One region of the Pantoea sp. App145 genome, then DNA from elsewhere that is predicted to be linked to it. Evidence: predicted binding sites of a transcription regulator. Region 1 holds the regulator's gene; each other region holds the start of a gene.
What was found. Region 1 encodes Fur, which represses iron uptake genes when iron is present. Its sites were predicted from a motif close to ATAATAATGAGAACNACTATCAA; they were not measured.
Positions count from the first base shown of each region.

Region 2: fes (enterochelin esterase) is a predicted target of Fur. The motif match lies at 2,998-3,020, and genes of this name have one in related genera.
Region 3: RCF31_RS27855 (TonB-dependent siderophore receptor) is a predicted target of Fur. The motif match lies at 3,914-3,936, and genes of this name have one in related genera.

Region 1 covers NZ_CP133290.1:1,604,210-1,612,382, reverse strand. Annotated here, with positions in the region: gene nagB (glucosamine-6-phosphate deaminase) at 1-692, opposite strand, end outside; gene nagE (N-acetylglucosamine-specific PTS transporter subunit IIBC) at 1,069-3,066, shown strand; gene glnS (glutamine--tRNA ligase) at 3,218-4,885, shown strand; gene RCF31_RS07375 (hypothetical protein) at 5,122-5,517, shown strand; gene fur (ferric iron uptake transcriptional regulator) at 5,576-6,022, opposite strand; gene fldA (flavodoxin FldA) at 6,377-6,907, opposite strand; gene ybfE (LexA regulated protein) at 7,030-7,305, opposite strand; gene ybfF (esterase) at 7,474-8,173, opposite strand, start outside.
Region 2 covers NZ_CP133290.1:2,232,016-2,240,188, reverse strand. Annotated here, with positions in the region: gene RCF31_RS10300 (enterobactin synthase subunit F) at 1-1,496, opposite strand, end outside; gene RCF31_RS10295 (MbtH family protein) at 1,489-1,710, opposite strand; gene fes (enterochelin esterase) at 1,727-2,944, opposite strand; gene RCF31_RS10285 (TonB-dependent siderophore receptor) at 3,200-5,452, shown strand; gene pmrB (two-component system sensor histidine kinase PmrB) at 5,449-6,507, opposite strand; gene pmrA (two-component system response regulator PmrA) at 6,504-7,166, opposite strand; gene dacB (serine-type D-Ala-D-Ala carboxypeptidase) at 7,166-8,173, opposite strand, start outside.
Region 3 covers NZ_CP133294.1:283,313-291,485, reverse strand. Annotated here, with positions in the region: gene RCF31_RS27865 (flavin reductase family protein) at 1-351, opposite strand, end outside; gene RCF31_RS27860 (ABC transporter substrate-binding protein) at 592-1,683, opposite strand; gene RCF31_RS27855 (TonB-dependent siderophore receptor) at 1,731-3,872, opposite strand; gene RCF31_RS27850 (MurR/RpiR family transcriptional regulator) at 4,405-5,316, shown strand; gene RCF31_RS27845 (class I SAM-dependent methyltransferase) at 5,323-5,889, opposite strand; gene RCF31_RS27840 (diguanylate cyclase) at 6,078-7,457, opposite strand; gene RCF31_RS27835 (helix-turn-helix domain-containing protein) at 7,612-8,173, opposite strand, start outside.

The sequences.
Region 1 (8,173 bases):
AGCTGCAGGCAACTGATAGTCCACATATGGTTAACGTTGCCTTCTACGGCGGCCTGCAATGCCTGCGCTTTGACATGACCGGTGACCAGAATCATCACTTCTTCCGCATCCAGCAGCGTACCCACGCCAACAGTCAGAGCGTATTTTGGCACCTGATCCACGTCACCGTTAAAGAAACGGGAATTGGCGAGGCGGGTTTCGTGTGTCAACGTTTTGATACGGGTACGGGATGCGAGCGAGGAGGCTGGTTCGTTAAAAGCAATATGACCATCATTGCCCACCCCACCCATAAACAGATGGATTTTGCCCAGGGCGCGGATCTTCTCTTCGTACTGACGACATTCTGCGTCAATATCTTCCGCATTGCCATTCAGAAGATTGATATTTTCCGGTTGAATATCAATGTGATCGAAAAAGTTACGATACATAAAACTATGGTAACTTTCCGGGTGTTCTTTTGGCAGACCAACGTATTCATCCATGTTGAAGGTGACAACATGTTTGAAGCTAACCTGGCCCGCTTTATGCATCTCGATCAAGTGCTTGTAAGCTTCCAGCGGCGTACCACCGGTTGGAAGACCTAGCACAAAGGGACGATCTGGGCCAGGATTAAACGCGTTAATGCGGTTCACGATATGGCGCGCGGCCCATTTACCCACCTGGGTAGGTGTGGCTAAAGGGATCAGTCTCATGTCTTCACCTCAGTTAAAGATTGGAAAAGTGGAGTCGCTGTTCTCTCTACAGATTGTTCTTAAGCGTAATCCGTTTAAGCTCAACCATGCAGGGAAAAGTGCGTCTTGATATTTTTCATCATAAAATAAGTTTGGGGTGCTGGCTAGTCGTACGGGTATTAAAACGTCATTTTTGGTGATAAAAATCACAGATATCGTGGTTTTAATTTGCGAGGCGAATTAATTTATCCTTACACTGCGCCACGTGGTCAGTCGTGTCATCAAGGTACCGGATGTCGGGATAATAAAATCAACCCGCACCGGGAAAACGCCAGTCTCAAAGGGGGAGAATAAGGTGAGTGTTCTAGGATATCTGCAAAAGGTCGGCCGAGCGCTTATGGTGCCGGTAGCGACCCTGCCGGCAGCGGCAATTTTAATGGGGGTAGGGTATTGGATCGATCCGGACAGCTGGGGGGCGGGTAACGCTCTGGCTGCGCTGTTGATCAAATCCGGTGCCGCTATCATTGAACATATGTCCGTGCTGTTTGCCATCGGTGTGGCTTATGGCATGTCCAAAGATAAAGATGGTGCTGCGGCACTGACTGGCTTCGTGGGTTTCCTTGTGGTCACCACGCTGTGTTCGCCAGCTGCTGTCGCGATGATTCAAAAAATACCTGTCGATCAAGTGCCTGCTGCATTCGGCAAAATCGAAAACCAGTTTGTCGGTATTCTGGTGGGGATTATCTCGGCGGAAGTGTACAACCGCTTCAGCCATGTCGAGCTACCCAAGGCGCTGTCGTTCTTTAGCGGCCGTCGTCTGGTACCGATCCTTGTCTCCTTCCTGATGATCCTCGTTGCTTTCATCCTGATGTATATCTGGCCATTGGTGTTTGATGGTCTGGTGAGCTTTGGTGAAGATATTCAGAAGCTGGGATCCGTCGGCGCAGGTGTCTATGCCTTCTTTAACCGTCTGCTGATTCCGGTTGGCCTGCATCACGCGCTGAACTCGGTGTTCTGGTTCGATGTTGCCGGTATCAACGATATTCCGAAATTCCTTGGTGGCGCGCAGTCCATCGCCAATGGTACCGGTATCCCGGGTATCACCGGCCGTTACCAGGCCGGCTTCTTCCCGATCATGATGTTTGGCTTACCAGGTGCTGCGCTGGCGATTTATCACTGCGCACGACCGGAAAACCGCGCCAAAGTCGGTGGTATCATGCTGGCAGCCGCCTTTGCTGCTTTCTTCACCGGTATCACCGAACCGCTGGAATTCTCCTTTATGTTCGTGGCACCGGTGCTGTATGTCATCCATGCGTTGTTGACTGGTCTCTCGGTGTTTATCGCGGCCAGTATGCACTGGATTGCCGGTTTCGGCTTCAGCGCCGGGCTGGTGGATATGGTGCTGTCAACACGTAACCCGCTGGCGGTGCATTGGTGGATGCTGATCCCGCAAGGGCTGGTGTTCTTCGCGATCTACTACGTGGTGTTCCGCTTCACCATCCAGAAATTTAACCTGATGACACCGGGTCGTGAACTGTCTGCTGATGATGAAACTGACGGCTATGACGTCAACGTTGATCACAGTGGTACCGGCGAAAGTCAGACCGAATCCCTTGCCCGCCGCTATATCGGTGCGGTAGGTGGTTCTGACAATCTGACCAATATCGATGCCTGTATCACCCGTCTGCGTCTGAACGTGAAAGATTCCTCGCAGGTTAATGACAGCGTGGCGAAACGTCTTGGCGCTTCTGGCGTGATTCGTCTGAACAAACAAAGCGTGCAGATCATCGTCGGTACTCAGGCTGAAAGCATTGCCACGGCAATGAAAACGGTGCTGACCAAAGGCCCGGTGGCCGCGGCAGCGACTGCCTCCGTTGCTGCCGCGCAGCCTGCGACGGCTGCACAACCGCAGGCGGTGCTGAACAGCGAAAAACGCGTGGTTGCCACGCTGCTGGCTCCGGTCAGTGGTGAGGTGGTGGCACTGGATGCGGTGCCGGACGAAGCCTTCGCCAGCAAAGCTGTCGGCGATGGTCTGGCGATCAAACCCACCGGTAAAACCGTGGTGGCACCGATTGCCGGTACTATCGTGAAAATCTTCAACACCAACCATGCATTCTGTCTCGAAACTGACAACGGCGTCGAGATTGTGGTGCACATGGGCCTCGATACCGTCGCGCTGGAAGGCAAAGGCTTCACACGGCTGGTGGAAGAGGGGGCGACCGTTGCGGCGGGACAGCCGGTGCTGGAGATGGATCTGGATTTCCTCAACGCCCATGCGCGTTCGATGATAAGTCCGGTGGTGATCAGCAATAGCGATGATTTCGCAGGCCTCAATCTACTGGCGAGTGGTTCCGTCGTGGCAGGTGAAACCCGTTTGTACGAGGTTAAAGGTTAAGTCCTTGTGATGAACCCGGAAGGCAGGAAGCGATTCCTGCCTTTTTTGTTTTAAAACGGCCAACAAACGGTTGTTTCCCTCCTGCGCTTTGTGGATCATACTCCGTTACTTCGTAGTACAAATCACCCGTATTGTATTTGAGGATTTTGAGATGAGTGAGGCTGAAGCCCGCCCAACGAACTTTATTCGTCAGATTATCGACGAAGATTTGGCGAGCGGTAAGCACAACAGCGTGCATACCCGTTTCCCGCCTGAGCCCAATGGTTACCTGCATATTGGCCATGCGAAATCGATCTGTCTGAACTTTGGTATCGCACAAGATTACCAGGGTCAGTGCAATCTGCGCTTCGACGACACCAACCCGGTGAAAGAGGATATGGAATTCGTTGAATCCATCAAGCGTGACGTGCAATGGCTGGGCTTTGAATGGAGCGGAGACGTTTGTTACTCCTCAGACTATTTCGACCAGCTGTACAGCTACGCAGTGGAACTGATCAACAAAGGCCTCGCCTATGTTGATGAGCTGACACCAGAAGAAATCCGTGAATACCGTGGCACCCTGACTGCGCCGGGCAAAAACAGCCCGTATCGTGATCGTACCCCGGCTGAAAACCTCGCGCTGTTTGAAAAAATGCGCGATGGCGGTTTCGAGGAAGGTAAAGCCTGTCTGCGTGCCAAAATCGATATGGCATCCAACTTTATCGTGATGCGCGATCCGGTGCTGTACCGTATTAAGTTTGCTGAACATCATCAGACCGGCAAAAAATGGTGCATCTATCCGATGTACGATTTCACCCACTGCATTTCCGATGCGCTGGAAGGTATCACCCATTCGCTTTGCACCCTGGAATTCCAGGATAACCGTCGTCTGTATGACTGGGTGCTGGACAACATCTCCATTCCGGTGCATCCGCGTCAGTATGAATTCTCGCGCCTGAATCTGGAATATGCCGTGATGTCGAAGCGCAAGCTGACGCAGCTGGTGAGCGAGAAGATCGTCGAAGGCTGGGATGACCCGCGTATGCTGACCGTTTCCGGTCTGCGCCGCCGTGGTTACAGCGCCGCCTCGATTCGTGAGTTCTGCCGCCGCATTGGCGTGACTAAGCAGGACAACATCGTGGAAATGGCATCGCTGGAGTCATGCATTCGTGACGATCTTAACGAGAACGCGCCGCGTGCGATGGCGGTCCTCGATCCGCTGAAAGTGGTGATTGAGAATCTGCCTGCGGGTCATGAAGAAATTATCACCATGCCAAACCATCCCAACAAACCGGAGATGGGTACGCGTGATGTGCCGTTCAGCCGCGAAGTGTGGATCGATCGTGCGGATTTCCGTGAAGAAGCCAATAAACAGTACAAACGTCTGGTGCTGGGCAAAGAAGTCCGTCTGCGTAATGCTTACGTGATCCGTGCAGAGCGCGTGGCGAAAGATGAAGAAGGCAATATCACCTGCATCTACTGTAGCTGTGACGTTGATACCCTGAGCAAAGATCCGGCTGATGGCCGCAAGGTGAAGGGTGTGATCCACTGGGTTTCAGCGATCCACGCGTTACCTGCGGAATTCCGTCTCTACGATCGTCTGTTCAGCGTGCCAAATCCGGGAGCGGCTGAGGACTTCCTCACCACCATTAACCCGAATTCGCTGGAAATCAAACAGGGCTTTGTCGAGCCTGGACTGCGTGACGCCGATGCGCTGGCGCCGTATCAGTTTGAACGTGAAGGTTATTTCTGCGCAGACAGCGTTTACTCGCAGCCCTCTAAGCTGGTGTTTAACCGCACCGTCGGTTTACGTGATACCTGGGCGAAAATCGGCGATTAATCCTTTTTGTCGTTATCACCATATCATCACGAAAGGGCGAGCAATCGCCCTTTTTTATTGGTTGTAATTTCGGGCTGGCAACCTTTTATGCTGTGGGGTGTGAAATGCGTTTGTTACCGGGATTTGCAACTAATCTGACTTTAGTAAAATTAATCCATTTGCGAGTGTGAAAAACTGTATTTCAGGTAGGCTATGCGCTCCCAGACGTTGCTCTGCGGGTTGTAAAAGGAAAAAAAATGACGAGTCTCGCTCAGGAAGCCAAACACAGCGTAGTGGTTTTACATCAGCTTATCGAACGTATTTTTAATCAGTCAGAGGACACTGACGACAGCATTGAGTTGTTTCTCTCGCATTTTCACCCGGATTTCAAAATGGTGACCCCGCAAGGTAAACAGCTGGATTTAAATGCGATGGAGGTGTTGTTCCGCCAGTTACGTGGTCAGCGGGAAGGGATGCGCATCGCGACCAGCGAACACGCCATCATTTCACAGCAAAGCCAGGAAGTGACTATTCAATATCGTGAGTTGCAGATGATGAACGGCAACAACCAGAGTCGTATTTCTCTGGCGGTGCTGGATTGCACCACCTCCATTCCACGCTGGCGTTACCTGCAGGAAACGCTGGTTCTGTAATCTCAGGAATAAAAAAACCGGTGCCTGGCACCGGTTTTTTCATACTGCATAGCACATTTTATTGCTTATCGTGGAGCGTCTCGTCTTCGCGGCAGTCTCCCAGCGCACAGTGGCCGTACAGGTACAGGCTGTGGTTGGTGAGTTTGATACCGTGACGTGTTGCGATTTCACGTTGACGCGTCTCAATAGACTCATCACTGAACTCGATCACTTTGCCACAATCCAGGCAGATCAAGTGGTCATGATGATGCTGTTGCGTCAGTTCAAAGACGGATTTGCCACCTTCAAAGTTATGACGAGTCACGATACCCGCGTCATCAAACTGGTTAAGAACGCGATATACCGTTGCCAGACCAATCTCTTCGCCCATGTCGATCAGGCGTTTGTACAAATCTTCCGCACTGACGTGATGGCACTCGGGTTCCTGAAGCACTTCCAGAATTTTCAGTCTGGGTAGAGTGACTTTCAGGCCAGCCTTCTTCAATGCGGAGTTGTTGTCAGTCATGCGGATATTGTCCTGTTACTTTGCTAGTCACTTGCGGCGCAGGGCCTTGGATGTCGATCACGCGCATTCTCATTTGCGTCTCATTATAGAACTCAAGCAGTGAAATGAAAACCAAGGGCATGTCCTGAAATCACCAATGGCTGTAGGGATAAATGTCGCTAACGCCGGCGGGGATCGTACAGGTCTTTGTTTCCATTTCACTCAGCCTCATTCTGATGCCAGAGGAATAAGCGGATGACCGTTACGGGTATTCTACAGATTTGCAGGTAAAAGTTAAAAAAACGTGGCTATTATTTTTATAGGAATTTCCGATTCTCAATGTGAGCCAGCGCCCACATTGAGTAGGAAAGGGGATCAGGCTTCGATAATGTCTTTCAGCTGCAGCTCATCGAAAATCTGTTTCACCCACTTATCAACACGTTCGTTGGTCAGTTCCGGCTGACGATCTTCATCGATAGCCAGACCAAGGAAGTGTTTGTCGTCGGCCAGACCTTTGGATGCTTCGAAGTGGTAACCCTCGGTCGGCCAGTGACCGACAATCACCGCACCATTTGGCTCGATAATGTCACGGATGGTGCCCATCGCATCACAGAAGTATTCTGCATAATCTTCCTGGTCGCCACAGCCGAACAGCGCAACCAGTTTGCCATTGAAGTCGATCTCTTCCAGCGTCGGGAAGAAATCATCCCAGTCACACTGTGCTTCGCCGTAGTACCAGGTCGGAATGCCCAGCAACAGAATATCGAATGCTTCGAGATCTTCTTTAGTGCTCTTGGCAATGTCATGCACTTCGGCCACGTCTTTACCCAGTTGTTTCTGGATCATTTTTGCAATGTTTTCAGTGTTGCCGGTATCGCTGCCGAAGAAAATGCCTACGATTGCCATGGGTTAAGTGACCTCTTAAATCCTGATATTGAATATGTAATGACAGCGAATGATAGCAGACCGGGCAAAGTGGCGGAACTTGTAAAGCCGTGACTTTTGTTCCTGCGTGCGGTCTGCACCTGTTACGACAGTTTGAGCTGCGCCAGCAGCATTTGTTCAATCAATTCGCTGCGGCTGATGTTTTGTTGCTCAGCCAGGGTGTTGAGTGCATCAACGGCCTCGCTGCTCATTTTCAGCTCAACACGACGCAATCCTCGCACTTTATCGCGTTTCAGCTGATTGCGTTTGTTAATCCGCAACTGTTCGTCACGCGTCAGCGGACTGGTTTTGGGGCGACCGGGACGCCGCTCATCAGCGAAGAGATCGAGCGTGGTACGGTCAGTCTGTTCTTTTGCCATGATTTGTAAAACTGAGTGGGCGCGAACGGCGGAAAGGCGCTGCGCGATTTATACATTATCGGCCCGGCCACGGTGAAAAAATCATCCGTGGCAAATTTTTAGCGCGACATCATACTCCAGCGCCCCTGACTACGCCAACCTTAAACGGTTCGCGGCAAGCTTTTGCTTTTACAGTACAAAAAATCGGCGCACTGCGCGCAAAACGGCTTCAGGTTTTTCGGCATGGACCCAGTGCCCGGCGCCGCTGATGACATGCGCATGTGCCTGGGGGAACTGGCGCAACAACGCATCACGGTGCTGATTATCCAGATAGGGTGAATCACCGCCGCGGATAAACAGCGCCGGATGTGGCCATGCAGGTATCTCTTCCCAGCCGGAGATAGTGGTGTAGTTATCCCACAACACCGGCACATTGAACCGCCATTCACCGTCCTGGAACGATTTCAGAATGAACTGAATCACGCCTTCTTCATCCAGCAGGGTGCGCATCACCTCAGCGGCTTCGCTGCGGCGCGTCACACCTGCTGCGCTTACGGCACGGATAGCGGCGAAAATTTCATCATGGCGACGCGTCTGATAATCGACCGGAGCGATATCGATCATCACCAGTTTTTCAATGCGGTGCGGTGCGATGGCGCTTAACGCCATGGCAATTTTACCGCCCATCGAATGACCAACGACGCTGACACGATCGATGCCCTGGGCATCCAGCGTTTCGACAATATCCTGCGCCATCGCCGGATAGTTCATGATTTCGCTGCGGCCGGAGAGGCCGTGATTACGCACATCAACCTGCAGGGTAGGGCAGGCATCGCGCAGGCCACGTGCCAGTACACCAAGGTTATCCAGGCTGCCAAACAGGCCATGA
Region 2 (8,173 bases), 630 kb from region 1:
TGCTGCTGCATCTGGCGATAGCTAAGCTGATGCTGCGCATCGGCCAGTGCCGGGGCATCCGGGGTGCGCGCGGCCTGCCGGGCCAGCAGCGATGCCAGCGTGTCCGCCGGGAGCGGATGCGCGGTGTGATTGATATCAGCCAGCTGGCGATGTTCCTCAGCCGTCAGTAGATCCAGCTCACCGCACGGGCGCTGCGGATCTGCCGCCAGTTGCGCCAGTAATAAGGCGAAACGACGGCTATGGCGTTGCAGGGTGGGCAGATTGTAGCGTGCTGCATTCGCCAGCAGCTCCAGCGTCAGTTCACCCTGTTCGCTGATGTAGATGGCAATTTCCAGATCGCGCACCGGGCCAGATGCCAGCTGATGGGTAATCCCTTCAACACCGGCGAAATCCAGCTGGTAGTCAAACATCTTCAGGTTGATCACCGGGCCATAAAGCGGATCGCCATCACCGAGACGCCCGAGATCGCGCATCACCTGTTCGGCATCGTAGCGCTGGTGGCGGCGCATCTTTTTCACTTCACCGGCCAACTGATTCGCCAGCGTAGCCAGCGGTTGTGCCGGATCGTAGTGGATCGCCATCGGTAGCACGTTAATCACCGGACCTGTGGCGCACAGCGCAGCCGAACCGATACGGCGCATAAAGATAAAACCAGCGGAGAGATCGTTTTGCCCGCTCAGGCGGGCCAGCCATAGCCCCACCAGCGCGAAGGCAAGATCGGCGGCGCTATGCTGAGGATGCTGGCTCACCAGCTGCTGGAAGGTGGCGCGATCCAGTGTCAGGCTGTGACGCAGCAAATCGGTACTGGCGCTTTGTCCTGCCAGCGGCTGGGGCGACAGTGAGGCGGGCGCAGGCAGGCTGGCACCTTTTTCGCGCCAGAACTGGCTGTCACGCGTGAAGGAAGTGGATTGCTGATAGCGCTGATACTCTTCCACCACTTCGCTAAAAGGGATAAAGGGGGTGGGTTCCGCTTGCTGTTGCTGTGCCCAGGCGCTGTACAGATTGGCGATGCGGCGCGTCAGGGCGGTAAAACTGAACCCATCCACCACCAGATGGTGATAACGCTGATACCAGAACCAATGCTGCTCACCCAGCCGGAACAGGCAATGATGATACAGCGGTGCGCCGCTCAGCACGCGCAAATCGCCGTTCATATCGGCGCGCATCAGGGCGCGGGCTTTGGCGGCGGGGTCGGCTTCTGCACGCAGATCGATGAGCTGCGGCTGGCTAAAGTTCTGCGCCTGCGGCCATTGCATTGCTTCGCCGTCCACTTCGCCAAACGCCATGTTTAGCGTATCGGCTTCCTGCATACCCGCAATAATCGCTTTGCACAGCAGGGCGCTATCGATATCACCCTGCAATTCAATAAAGTGCGCGACCGCATAGGCATTGTGATGGCGGGACAGCTGATCGGCAATCCAGATGCCGGGCTGGGCCGCCACCAGCGGCAGGGTTTGCTGTTCGGTGAGGTGTCGGTTCATCAGGGATTCAGACATTGTCGCTCCGGTTGGTGTCCTGCGTCAGCGGCCGGATATCCTGCCAGTTCTGTTCCAGCCAATTCAGGCAGGCGGGTTGCGGCTGTGGGCCAAACACCGTTTGCCAGCCAGAGGGAGGGGCGCTGAACGCGGGCCATAAACTGTATTGTTGCTGCGGATTGCACAGCACCAGACAATCCTGCTGCGGATCGTCAAAGGGATTGCGATGTTCCATGTCGGCTCCTGCTTGTTTAATGCGGGGTCGGATTGCGCCACAGCGCTTGCAGGCCATCCAGCAGACCACCACGCCAGCACAGCGCATCGTGTCCACCTTCCACCGGCTGGTAATCCACCTGATAACCGGACGCCTGCAACAACTGCTGCAATTGCTGATTCGCCTGCAAAATCAGCCCTTCACGTTTTCCTGCTTCCAGCCAGAAACGCAGTGGCTGACGCGGTGCCAGACCCTGCTCCAGCTGCTGGATCAGCCAGCCGTGCGCATTACCGCGCTCCGGCCACCAGAAGGAGCCGGACAGGCTGATGGCATTGCCAAACTGCTGTGGCCAGTGCAATGCGGCGAATACCGAGGCGAGTCCGCCGAAACTTTGCCCGGCCACCACGGTGCTGTCGGCCTGCTGCCGATAAGGTGCCCACTGCGCCACCTGAGGCAGCAACTCTTCCTGCAAGGCCTGCCAGAACAGGGCGTTGCACGGTAGTTCGCGACTGCGATGTTCGCGGTCAATGATGTCGATAAACAGATAAACCGCCGCAGGCAACGCGCCCTGGTCGGTAAGTTGTTGCAGCGGGCCGGCAATCGGCATGCTGTGTGCCCAGAACTGCCCATCGAGCAAAATGGCCAGCGGTCGCTGCCGGGGTTCAGCCTCGCCGGTACAATACAGCCAGACGGAACGGCTGTTGCCCAGTAAGGCACTGTCCCAGTGATAGTGTTGCAAGGCGATTTCAGAGGCGTGGCCTTCATCAATGGCGCGCCATACCTGCTGACTGGGGGCCTGCGGCAGATGCAGCGGGGATACGCCCATGCCACGTCCACCGGACCAGCCACGCAGGGTATTAAGCGGATCGGCCTGGGCCGTCGGGAATTTATCGCGCCACCAGTTGCGCAGGGCATACATGTCGGCATCCCCGGCGAAATCGGTCGCCTGTTCATCCGGCATCAGGCAGTAGCTGCCGCGCCAGTTGGCTGGCAGGAGGGTCTGCCAGTACCAGACATCGGTATTGGCGACACGTACCAAAGATTGCGGGGGGCGGTGCTGGTGGTGATCGGTTACGCCGGTGATGTTGATCCACACCCGCTGCGTGCGCGACTGCGTTTCATTGCCCTGCGGATCGCGCCAGAAGAAAGTGACCTGACATGCGCCATCCACCTCTCCCTCGACATACGGGATGCCTTTACGTTGCTGCTCCTGCCACCAGGCTTCACTGCCGGTTATCTCGTTTAGCCAGGTCATAGGTGCTGCCAGTCGCCGTTTACTCAAGGATCTTTTCACAAAGGTTACAGATAATACTATTGATAATTATTTGCATTTGCAATAGGGTGTTTCCGCTCATAAATGAGCACGCTCGTTCCGCCTGTCACCTTTCTCATATAAGGAAGGGATGCGCGACGGATGGCACTGCCAGGTTTGGGACAGGGCGACGATAAAGGATTGTGACTTTCTCACCGGCGCGCCAGTTACGTTTGCTGGCAATCCAGGAACGAAAAAATGAAAAAATATTCGCGTTTATCATTAGCCATTCTGATTGAACTGGGGCTTCTCTCCGGTACCACCTGGGCAGCAGAGACCTCCAGCAGCACGACTACCAGCACAGACGCCGCTTCCGTGGATGGGGGCACCATGCTGGTGACCGCCCAGCAGCAAACGTTGCAGGCTCCAGGCGTTTCTACCATTACCGCCGATGAAATCAAAAAGCATCCGCCAGCGCGCGATGTGTCTGAAATCATCCGCACCATGCCGGGCGTTAACCTGACCGGTAACTCCACCAGCGGCCAGCGCGGCAACAATCGCCAGATCGATATCCGTGGCATGGGCCCGGAAAACACCCTGATCATGGTTGATGGTATGCCGATCACCAGCCGTAACTCGGTACGCCTTGGCTGGCGTGGCGAGCGTGATACGCGCGGTGATACCAACTGGGTACCGCCAGAGTTGATCGACCATATCGACGTGATTCGTGGTCCGGCCGCGGTGCGCTACGGCAACGGCGCGGCGGGTGGCGTGGTGAACATCATCACCAAGAAATACACCGACCAGCAGTGGCACGGTTCCTGGAACAGCTATTTCAACGTACCGCAGCACAAAGATGAAGGCGCAACCAAACGCACCAACTTCAGCCTGCAAGGGCCGCTGGGTGATGACTTCAACTTTCGGTTGTACGGTGGCTTAGCCAAAACTCAGGCGGATGCCTACGATATCAACGAAGGCCATGCTGCAGACCGTACCGGGACTTATGCGGGCAGCTATCCGGCTGGACGCGAAGGTTCCGTCAACAAAGATATCAATGCGTTACTGAGCTGGGCGTTTGCGCCGATGCAAACCCTCGAATTGCAGGCAGGCTACAGCCGTCAGGGTAACCTTTATGCCGGTGATACGCAGAACACCAACACCAGCACGCTGGTGAAAAGCCTGTACGGTGATGAAACCAACCGCCTGTATCGCCAGAACATCTCGCTGAAATGGACCGGTGCCTGGGACAACGGTGTCAGTACCAGTACCTGGGGACGCTACGAGAAAACCCGTAACACCCGTATCAATGAAGGCCTGGCGGGCGGGACCGAAGGGATCTTCTCCAACAGCGGCTTTAACACCATCCAGCTCGACGACATTATGCTGCACAGTGAAGTCAGCATTCCGTTTGAATGGCTGATTAACCAGACCGCAACGTTGGGCACTGAGTGGAATCAGCAGCGCATGAAGGATCCTTCTTCCACCACCCAGGCGGCCAGCTACGGTAGCGTGCCGGGCATCTCGAGTACCGGACGCAGCCCGTATTCCCAGGCTGAAATCTTCTCACTGTTTGCTGAAGACAACATGGAGCTGACAGACAGCACCATGCTGACGCCGAGCCTGCGTTTCGATCATCACTCGATTGTGGGCAACAACTGGAGCCCGTCACTGAACCTGTCGCAAGGACTGGGTGATGACTTCACGCTGAAGATGGGGATTGGTCGTGCTTATAAAGCGCCGAGCCTGTATCAGACCAACCCGAACTATCTGTTGTACAGCAACGGTCAGGGTTGTGCTGATGCGTCCAGCGCCTGTTATTTGCAGGGTAATAAAGACCTGAAAGCAGAAAACAGCATCAACAAAGAGATTGGTCTGGAGTGGAAACACGAAGGCTATCAGGCCGGTCTGACCTGGTTCCGCAACGATTATCGCAACAAAATCGAAGCGGGTATGGTCTCAACCGGTACTGCCTCTAACGGCACCACCAACATCTACAAGTGGGAAAACGTACCGAAAGCGGTGGTTGAAGGGCTGGAAGGCACCATCAACATCCCGTTCTCTGACACCGTAACGTGGAATAACAATTACACGTATATGCTGCAGAGTAAGAACAAAGAGACCGGCGACCGTTTGTCGATTATCCCGCAATATACCCTGAACTCGACGCTGAGCTGGCAGGCAACAGAGGATCTGTCGCTGCAAACCACCTTTACCTGGTACGGTAAGCAAGTGCCGAAAAAGTATGACTATCATGGCAACCCGGTTACCGGCAGCGCCACCGATCAGGTTAGCCCATACTCCATTATCGGCATGAGCGGCACCTACGATATTAACAAGTATGTTAGCGTCACCCTGGGTATCGATAACCTGACTGACAAGCGTCACTGGCGTCAGGGTAATGCCCAGACCACCGGCAACGCGACGACCGGTGCGTATCTGTATGGTGCTGGTGCGAACACCTACAACGATTCAGGCCGTACTTACTACATGAGCCTCAACACGCAATTCTAATTGAGATGATGAGGCAAACGGCAGCGGGCAATCAGTCCGCTGCCGTCTTTCCGGTTAACCAGTTCCAGGCTGCCGTGATGCATTTGCACAATGCGCAGCACAATATTCAGACCCAGACCGCTGCCACCGTAGCGTTGATCGCGACGTCGGAAGGCCTTAGTCAGTTCCTCTGCCGCACTGGCTTCAATGCCTGGTCCCTGATCCCACACTTCAACGATCACCTGCTGTTCTTCTTCACGTAACAACACCTGCACTTCACTGCCTTCCGGGCTGTAGCGCGAGGCATTTTCCAGTAGGTTACGCAGCATAAGACGCAGCAAAACCGCCTCACCCTGTTGTGGTACATCCGTGCCCTGCGGCCAGAACAATTGCTGCTGACGTTGTGCGTAAAGTTCGGCCATCTCCGGCTGCAATGGTTGCATGATGTCCTGTTGCCAGTGCAACTGCTGATAGTGACCGCCAGCCAGCGCCTGGCCAGCACGCGACAGCATCAGTAATTGTTCAACCGTGTGCATCAGCTGATCGATACGTTCCACCAGCATTTCACTTTGCGGTACGTTTTGCTGTTGCAGCAGCTCCAGATGCAGGCGCAGTCCGGCCAGTGGCGTGCGTAATTCGTGGGCGGCATCGGCGGTGAACAGGCGTTCCTGTTGCAGCGTATGATCGAGACGCGACAGGAGCTGATTGATCGAGGTGGTCACCGCCACGATCTCTTCCATCTCGGAATAGAGCGGCAGCGCGGACAGATTATCGGCGGAGCGATGGGCAAGGCTGCTTTGCAACAACTTCAGCGGGCGGATAATCCAGTTGATGGCCCAGAAGGAGAACAGCAACGTCAGGCACACCATCACCAGCGACGGCAACAGCAGTGAGGCAATGGCTTCGCGGATTTCGTTTTCGACGTGATCGTTACGTGCTTTGGCGGTGAGCGTTTCATTCACCAGAAAGCCAATCTGTTCGCGGCTTTCGTGCCACAGCCAGACGGCGCTCATGATCTGGCAGGTGAGCAAAATCAGCGCCAGCATAATCAGCAAGCGCTGACGCATGCTATTCATTCACGTTCTTCCAGCCGATAACCGACGCCACGCACGGTCTTGATACGATCTTTACCGAGTTTGCGGCGCAGATTGTGAATATGGACTTCCAGCGTGTTGGAGCCGGGATCATCGTTCCAGCTGTAGAGATCCTGTTGCAGGGTTTCGCGGTGCACATTCTGCCCGACGCGCATCAGCAAACGGGTTAGCAGCGCGAACTCTTTCGGCGTGATTTCCAGCGGCTGGTTCTCCAGCAGTACCTGCTGAGAACTGAGGTTGAGAGTGAGGTCACCCTGCTGCAACAGGTTGTCGCTATGGCCCTGATAGCGGCGAATCAATGCCCGCACGCGTGCCTGCAGTTCCACCAGGGCAAAGGGCTTCACCAGATAGTCATCGGCACCGGCATCCAGCCCATCCACCCGATCTTCCAGCGCATCACGCGCGGTGAGAATCAGTACCGGTACGGCGATGCCATCGCGACGCCACTGACGCAGTAGCGCAGCACCGTCACGATCGGGCAGACCGAGATCCAGTACGATCAGGCTGTACTGGCCACTGCGCAGCAAGGCATTGCTTTCTGCGGCGCTGGCGGCACAGTCGACGGCGTACCCCTGGGCGCTCAATGCCTGGGCCAGGCCCGATTGCAGCAGCGCATCATCCTCAACGATTAACAGTTTCATCAGTTGTTCTGGTAAATGTCCTTGTAGAGGCGGCTTTCAAAACGCACCAGCGGAATGCGGCGTGTCTTCTGGTCTTCCGGTGGAACAGCATAACCGGACAGATACTGGACAAAGGCAACGCGCGCGCCGCTGGCAGTAGTAATGAATCCTGCCAGATTATAGACGCCCTGCAGCGAACCGGTCTTCGCCGATACCTTACCATCAACGCCCGCTTCATGTAGACCACCACGATATTGTAGCGTGCCATCGTAGCCCGCCAGCGGCAGCATAGAGATGTAGTTCAGCGTTGAATCATTTTTGGCGATGTATTGTAGCACCTGCATCATGGTACTGGGCGCGACCAAATCATGACGTGACAGGCCGGAGCCGTCTACCTGAATGGTGTTGCCGAGATCGACACCGGCTTTTTCGCGCAGAATGCGGCGCACCGCATCAGAACCGGCACGGAAGGTGCCCGGGACATTGAAGTAATGATGGCCAATGGTACGGAACACGGTATCGGCAATCATATTGTCCGATTTCTTCAGCATGGTGTGCAGCAAATCGTGCAACGGTGCGGATTGCGTGGAGGCCAGCACGGTACCCGGCGACGTGACCTGCGTCTGACGCACCAGATGGCCGCTGTAATCAATATCCGCAGCGCGCAGTTCATCCTTCAGGATCTCGCCCGCCCAGGCTGCGCCATCCTGCACGGCAAAGGCCAGTGGCAGCGGTTCAGCACGCTGACGCATGCAGCCGGTCAGGGTGTAGCGGTTCAATTCGCCTGGCACCACATCCAGCTCGCAATATTGTCCCTCGCCGCTGTTAGGGCCGAGGGTACGTACCTGGCTGAACATATGTGCCGGGTAATAGGAAGCGATGCGCACAAAGGCGGTTTCGCCCGGCTTGCTGGCGCTGTAGAGCGAAACAGAGAAACAGTTTTTATCGACGATGGCCGCCCCTGGCGGTGCGCTGAAGCATTGCGTCAGATCGTTCCACGGCCAGCCTGGTGCCATATCGTGGCTGGC
Region 3 (8,173 bases), on a different replicon from region 1:
CAGAGTGGCCTGTGCATCGGCCAGGTAAGGTACGCCCTGCGCATTGCTGCACCATTTTCCCGCCGAGAAGCGCTCGTCGGCGGAAAGCGGGGTACTGAAACGTTGTGACACGGCGGTGTGCTGGTTGCTCAGCAGGTTGATGCAATATTTGCCGCTGGCGAGTAGCGGTTGCAGCAGGCTGGAGGAGCTGTTGATGCACGCCAGGATCGACACCGGATCAAAACAGAGTGATGTCACCGCGGTGGCGGTAATGCCGTAGCGCATGCCGTCATGCTGACAGGTGATGACGCAAACCGTGGCGGTCAGCCGCCGCATACAGTGACGAAAGTTATCCCGAACCTGGTTATTCACAATGGTTTCCCCGCATGATGCTGAAAAATGAAAGGCTGATTATCGACAATTTTGTTAAGGCTAAATAGTAGATTGTCAACAATGTTAACGCCGTGTACGCATCATTGGATATGTGAGGTGAAGTTGTCAACGCATTGCTTAATTTGTCGCCATAGGAAATTTTGATGACTGGGTTTTTTTGCGGCTAATCAGTGGGATAGATGAAAGAGGCGGCTAGCGAAAATGGTAGCCGCCGGATGCTCAATTATGGGTCCAGTAGGTGCCGGTTTCGGGAATCGGCAGGAACTGCTGATTCATTTCACGCAGGGTTTCATCCGGGGATAAATCGTGGAATAAGTCCGGATGGAAGGTTTTGGCAAAGAACTCCGCTACCAGCAGATGCCACGGGCTCATATAAAAGTTCTGCCAGAAAGCGAACGCCTTTTGCTGCCGCACGGCGTTAAGCACCGATACCGTACCATCCTGCGCCAGCGCCCTGATAAAGGTGGCCTGCGCGCTGGCTGCGTTTACCTGTGGTCCCAGTTGCAGGAAAGCTTTATCTTCCGGGCCTGCCGAGCCGGTGGCGATATAAATATCCGGGTTGGCGGCCAGCACTGCCTCAGGGTTGAGTTGCCCAAACACCGCCGGGAAACGTCCGGCGGCAATATTGTCACCTCCGGCAAAGGCAATCAGATCGGCGAGATTACCGTGAGCCACGGTGGTGCAGCATTCGGCCTTTTTCCCCAGATGCAGTTGCAGCATGACTTTAGGACGCGATCCCTTCCAGCCCGCCAGCCGATCGCGGATAAGCTGCATATGCTGCTGATAGAAGGCAATAAAACGCTCGCTTTTCGCCTGGTCATTGAGTGCTTCTCCGAGGGTGCGCAGGCTGGCAACGGTATTCGCCAGCGGATCGACGCGAAAATCGAGGAACAGCACCGGGATCTTTGACGCAGCCAGTTGCTGCATAAACAGGGAGTTGTTAGGCGGGGTGCGGGCATAGACCGGCAAAATCACCAGGTCAGGGCGCAGGGCAATAATCTTCTCAACATTGAGCTGGGAAAAGTTGGAGTTGCCGATCTGCTCGATATTGGCGATGGCCGGGAATGCTTTGACATAGCGCTGCCAGGTTTGTTTGTCGAGATTGCGCAGATCTGCGGGCCAGCCCACCACACGCTTCGCCGGGTTGCCGTCTTCAACCAGTGCCAGCGTATAAATCATCCGGCTCTCGCCAATCACGATACGTTGCGGATTATCCGGCACCTCCACCTGACGTTGCAGGCTATCGGTGAGGGTTTTGGCCTGCACCACAAACGGCAACAGCAGGCACAATGCCGCGAGAAATCGTTTCATGCATAGCTTCTCTTGTGGCTCCGCCCATTAAGGCGGAGCGAATCAGGTTAGAAATCCACTGATGCCTGCAGGTACATCACGCGCGGCTCACCCTCGATCACGCGCAGGTTACCGGCGCTGGATTCGTAATATTCCCGGTTAAACAGGTTTTTCACGTTCAACTTCAGCTGGGTATGTTTACCCACCAGCTGGCTATCCCAGGCGATAAAGGCATCGGCCACGGTATAGGCAGGCATGACAAAGCTGTTTTCCGGATCGCCCGCACGGGTGCCGACATAGCGCCCGCCACCACCAACACGCAACTCACCCGGCAGCCAGGAGAAGCGCAGGGTATGGCTCAGATACAGGCTGCCCATATTGGTGGGGGCGTTGACCAGACGGTTGCCGACGTTATCCGGGTTAACGTTATCTTCGACGATTTCCGTCTTGTCGTAGCTGTAGTTGGCGATCAGATTCCAGTCCGGCGCGATTTCACCGTTAACTTCCAGTTCCGCCCCGGTCGAGCGGGCCTTGGGAATGTTGCGCGTCACACCGTTGATAAAGATCGACATATCGCTTTCATCAATACGGTACAGCGCCAGCGTGGCGGCCAGATTCGGTGCGACCTGCCATTTCGAACCCACTTCCCAGGTGGTGCCTTTCTCGGTGGAGGCGACATCACCGTTATCGTCGGTCTGCGTGGACGGGGTGAAGGACTTGCTGTAGCTGCCGTACAGCGAGACATCCGGCAACACTTTATACACCACGCCCAGCTGCGGCAGGAAGGCGTTGCCGCGATCGTTCAGGGTGGTTTCCGGGTTGATAAAACCGTTGCTGGAGGTTTGCGTATAACGCTGGAAGCGTCCACCCAGTACCGCGATCCACTTATCCGTCAGATGGATGTTGTCTTTGGCAAACAGCGAACGACTGTACAGGTTGGTACGCAGATTACTCAGCGCGTCATTGTAAGTGCTGTCGCTGAGCACCGGCTCCTCGCCATACACCGGATCGTACATGTTAAAAGTTCGGGAAACGGTGCCGCGATAAGAACGTGCCTTATAGGTTTCATTTTGCTCATAATCAACGCCCAGCAGCAGGTCATGCTGCATCCCGGCGATCACCGGTGAGCCGCTGACATCCCAGGAAACGTACTCGGTCTGATGGTTGAAGCCACGGTTGGCATCCGCACGGCGTGACACAATGCCGGTGGTGGTATTAATCGCCGTGGCGCGCACTTCGTTACTGTCGTAACGGCGCTGCATCCAGCCATAGTTCAGGTGGGTGTCCCACGTATCATCGAGGTTGTAGCCATAGCTGACGTTGAGACGTTTGTTTTTGCCCCACGCATGGTTGGCACTGTCATCGAGGCGACGGTTGTAAGGAATATCGACCGGTTTACCGTTGATAAAGGCGGTACCGCGATCGTAAGGCACATCGTATTTGTACTCGACGTAACTGATGTTGAAGGTGGCACGCTCGCCATACCAGCTCAGTGAAGGGGCCAGCAGGGTGTGTTCATTCACGCCGAAATTGCGCCAGTAATCTTCGCGCTGGCGTTCCGCCACCATGCGGAAGGCAAAGCCATTACCCAGCGGGCCGGTGATATCCACCATGCCGGTGCCGCCGCCATAGCTGCTGGACTCGCCGCTGATATGGGTGTTCCATTCATACTGCGGCTTTTTACTCACCAGGTTGATGATGCCGCCTGGGTTAAGGATGCCGTACAGCAGGGAGGAAGAACCCTTCAGCACTTCCACATGGTCGATGCTGGAGTCCATGGTCAGTCCCTGGTTGCTGCGCACGCCGTCGATAAAGATCGAGCCGTCGGTGTTGGAACCGAATCCACGCTTCACGAAGCCATCCTCGGTGCCGCCCAGTGTGTTGCCCTGGGTCACGCCACTGACAAACTTCATGGCATCGTTCAGGCTGGTGACCTGGTAATCCTTCATTACCTGGGGTGTCACCACGCTGATTGACTGTGGCGTTTCATTACGCGGCGTATTGGTTCTGAGCGTTGCCGCCGCATCATCCTGGTTATAACTGCCGGTGTTGCTGGTAGAAGACTGATCGGCTGTCACTGTCAGGGTTTGATCCTGGGTGGTTTCTGCGGCTGCGGCAGAATGACCATAGAGAAGCGTTGATGCCAGTAAGACCTGTGACCCAGAGAGCGTATATTTTACCGCTGGTGAAAAGAAAGAAAGATACTTCATTTAACTAAATCCGCATCAAAGAGAATTATTTTGAAAGCTGGATACTAATGAGATTGATTTTCATTTACAACCATTTCTTGTTATTTCAGGGAAAATAAATCATTCACCTAAATAAAAAATGGAGATTTTCACGCAGGAAAAAACATTATTTCCTGATAATGACAAATATAATGTAGTAAATAATATGATTTAAAATCATTATGATATGTTGTAAATGTAGTAGTTGATGTAGCATAATAATATTTTCCCTCATTACACTACATTTCTCTGGCAGGAAGGGATTAGCGACGACACTTTTGATGGATTATTGCGTTGAATTTATTAAGTCATAAATTAAGGTATTCTTAATATTCAGAAGAATAATGAGCGAATGCGACGCTACGGCTGACTAAATAACCATCGACCATTCTTTACTTAGCGGGCCTGTTCAGGCTTTACTATTAAGCAAAACGGCCCGAAAGTTAGCCTGAAAACGTGACAATAAATGAGAAAAGGCTGATTAACTGTATAATTTATAAGGTGTTTAACTCCGGTGACTGAGTCCAATCCCAAAATCAGTAAAAAACCCTATGATCTCTATGGCGAACGCTTCCACGCCAATAAGCATCTGTTAACTCCCCGGCTGTTAAAAGTCGCACAGTACATTCACCAGCATCGCAGTGCCGTGCTGGATAAAACCGCGCTGGAGATTGCGATTGATACCCAGACTTCTGACGCCACGGTGATCCGCGCCATCCAGGCGCTGGGTTTTTCTGGCTTCCGGGATCTGAAGATTGTGATTGCCGAATATCTGGGGGTCACCCGCCGTTCACCGGCGCGAGTGGCGGTGACCGTCAATGAACTCTCGCAGGATGCGCGGGGCAGCATCGATTTCGTGCTCGACAGTTATCGCATCAGTTGCGAGATGCTGGCGGCACCGGACAATCGTCAGGCCATTCAGCAGGCCATCGGGCTGTTGCAGCAGGCGGAGCGGGTGGCGATTTTCGGTATTGGCGCATCCGCCATCCTGGCGGATTACACCGCGCGGCTGTTCAAACGCAATGGCACCCCTTCGTACGTGCTTAACCGCACCGGCATTTCGCTGAGTGAACAGATCGCTGATATGCGCCACGCGGATGTGCTGATTATGCTGGTGCAGAGCAGTGCGCACCCGGAAGGGCTGGTGACTCTGGCAGAAGCTCAGCGGCTGGGGATGAAAATTGTGCTGCTAACCGCCACGCCCGACAGCATTTTCGCGCAGCATGCCGATGTGATGATTGAGATTCCGCGCAGTCGTTCGGCTGACAAAATGCCAGTACATGCCACGCCGATGATCTGCCTGGAAATCCTGGTGCTGGGGCTGGCCGCCGCAGCACCGGTTGCCACCATGACCAGCATGAGCAAGCTGTATGAGATCAGCAATGCGCTGACCCGTCCTGGTGCGCGTAAGAACAAGTCGTCATAAATGGCCTCAGGCAGCACAGACACCGACGCTCTGGCAGCGATAGACCAACGCCGGGGGCAGGTTGCGCATCACTCTGGTGCGCGTCCAGTGGAAGTAGCCGGAAAGCAACGGTTCTGACAGCGAGGTGTACTGGAACTGAATAAATACGCCGCCGGGATTCAGCGAGGCGACCACACGTTGCAGGATGCGATGGCGCAGCGGTTCCGGCAGCGACAGTAAGGGTAAACAGGAAAAAATGGCATCGCATCCCTGTTCGACCTGTTCTGCAGAATCCGTGAACACGGTCAGGCGGTTATCGTTTAGCGAGGAGAGCTTCAGCGCCAGCCGGGGATTGATTTCATAAGCTGACAGAGTGGCGCTGGAGTGCATACGGTTTAATAAATGGCGCGTCAGAACGCCGTCCCCGGCACCCAGCTCTGCGACATGGTGCGCCTGCTCCCAATCCACCGCATCCGACATTCTGCGACAAAGGGAGGGTGAAGAGGGAGCAATCGAGCCAAAGGCGCGGGGGTTAGCAATAAACGCCTGCATATAACGGGTCTTTTCTTTGAGCAATGAAAAAGTGGTTAATATCACGGTTATCACCTCCAGGTGTATCACTGGAGTTTAGCCATGCATTTCTTAAGGAAAACTTAAAGGGGCCAGTTTTAAGAGTGAATCCGGCCAGGATGACGAAATTGTCATGTTGCGGCAATCATTACAGCGCTATTTGTAACAGCGCGATAAATCGCGCCGCTACGAATGTGTGCAAATACGCAAGTTTATTGCTGAACAATACGGTTTCTGCCACCGCGTTTGGCTTCATATAACGCAGTATCGGCCTTATTCAGTAATAAATTATAATCCGGGTGACCGCTATGTAATGTATAACCAATACTGACCGTGAGAGTGATTGTTTTTCCGGACACGGTTTCAAAAGGCGTATTGTTGACAATGCGGCGAATCCGTTCTAATAACGTATAAGTTTCCGACTGACCAGCCTCAACCAGCACAATCAAAAACTCTTCACCGCCATAGCGGAATAAATAATCGCTGGCACGAATATTATCACTCAACAGGTTAGCGATATGCGTTAATGCGCGATCACCAACCGAATGTCCCCATTCATCATTCACCTTTTTAAAGAAGTCCACGTCAATGATGGCGACACTCAACGGTAAACGGTTTTCCATTGCCAGGCTGACTTCATGTTTTAAAATAATCGGCAGGTAACGTTTATTGAGTAAATTAGTCAGCGCATCTTTACCATCCTGCATATGAGAGACGTCGTTAAATAACATCTCCATATAGGTATTAATTTTCTGACAGTTAGCGTGGATAACACGCAACAGTTCCTGCAATTTTTCTACCGGTATGGCCGTGGTTAAATCAATGCCCGCCATGGTTGCATCAATCTTCGCCATCAGCTGGCGCATCTGTTGAATCTGGGGGTTTTCACCAAACTGGCGTACGCATTTATGGCGGAACCACAGGCCAAAGTTAGATTCGGAAATATTCAGCAGTTGTTCCGTTTGCGATACGCCACTCACCAGATTATAGATAACCGAGTTTTCCCAGCTGGAAAGGGCAGATTGCTGTTTGCCCTGTTCCTGCCAGGCATTATTCATCAGTACATGCATACGATAAGCCTCTTCATTACGCGTGGCCCGATAATGGGACATCGCATAGGCATGGCTCATCATTTCGATGGCAATATCAATTGCCATCGCGGCATAGTGCATCACCTGTAAACTGAGGGGATACGGTATATCATGCTGGGCAACATAAGCAAAAATACCGTATTTTAGCTGCCGGGCACCGCGCTGAACAAATTCAACCGGAATACCAATACGGGCATGTACGCCGCCGACGTGGTATTGCAGCTGCGCCAGGTTTTCAAATTGGCTTTCATCTTCGGTCAGAATGGCCTTAACCCATTTCGACAGTGAACTACTGAGTCGCTCCTCAACAAGTTCATAAGACAAATGCCTGGAAATAGCCGGATCTTTGAGCAATGTTTCATAAAAGCGGTGAGCAAGATTATCGGACTGCGTTTCCGCAATCTGACGTAAAATAGCGATAACATCTTGCGGAAGTGCTGCACGTAATGGACGCCATTCTTGCAGAATGACTGCGATATATTGTTCTATTTCTTCCTGCATCATTAAACAAACCAAATGTTAGCTGGATATCCCGGTGAAAATATATCGTATCACACCTGGTGTAATGTGCCTTTGTTTTAACAATAGCATGACAATTAGAGCTAAAATTAAGACAAATAACCGCAACGGAACCCCTTGGTTCCGTTGCAGAACATCAGGATTTATCCGGCGAGGGGATAAAAACCTGCACACTTTGCTTCAGAACCGAGTTAGGTGTGACACCAAAGGCTTTACGGAACGCGTGGCTAAAGTGAGAAAAATCAGAGAATCCATAGTCGAGTGCCGCCTGAGAGACACTGGTTACCCGGCCCTGCTCCAGTGCATCGCGGCTGGCCTGTAATCTTTCCTGCCAGATGACGGCGGCGGGTGTCTTCTGTTTACGGGCAAAGGTCCGGGCCACGGTACGCACGGAGACGTGATGTGCCAGCGCCATACTTTCTACGCTCAGCTCAGGATTGGTCAGGTTTCGGCTAATGTAGTTGCGCATTCTGGCGTACAGATCGCGCTCAGACGCCGCGTTGGCGTGATCCTGAAGCTCAAGACTGAGCACCAGCAGATCCAGCAGCGTTTGCGAAAAGCGGCCAGCTACATCAGGGTTATTCATCAGCACCGGCGTCTGCACCGTCTGATAAATCATCTCCCGCAACGGGATAATCCCCGGGCGGGTATCATCAAGGATGGTGGCGGTGAAACCCACGCTGGCAGGTACTTTCCCG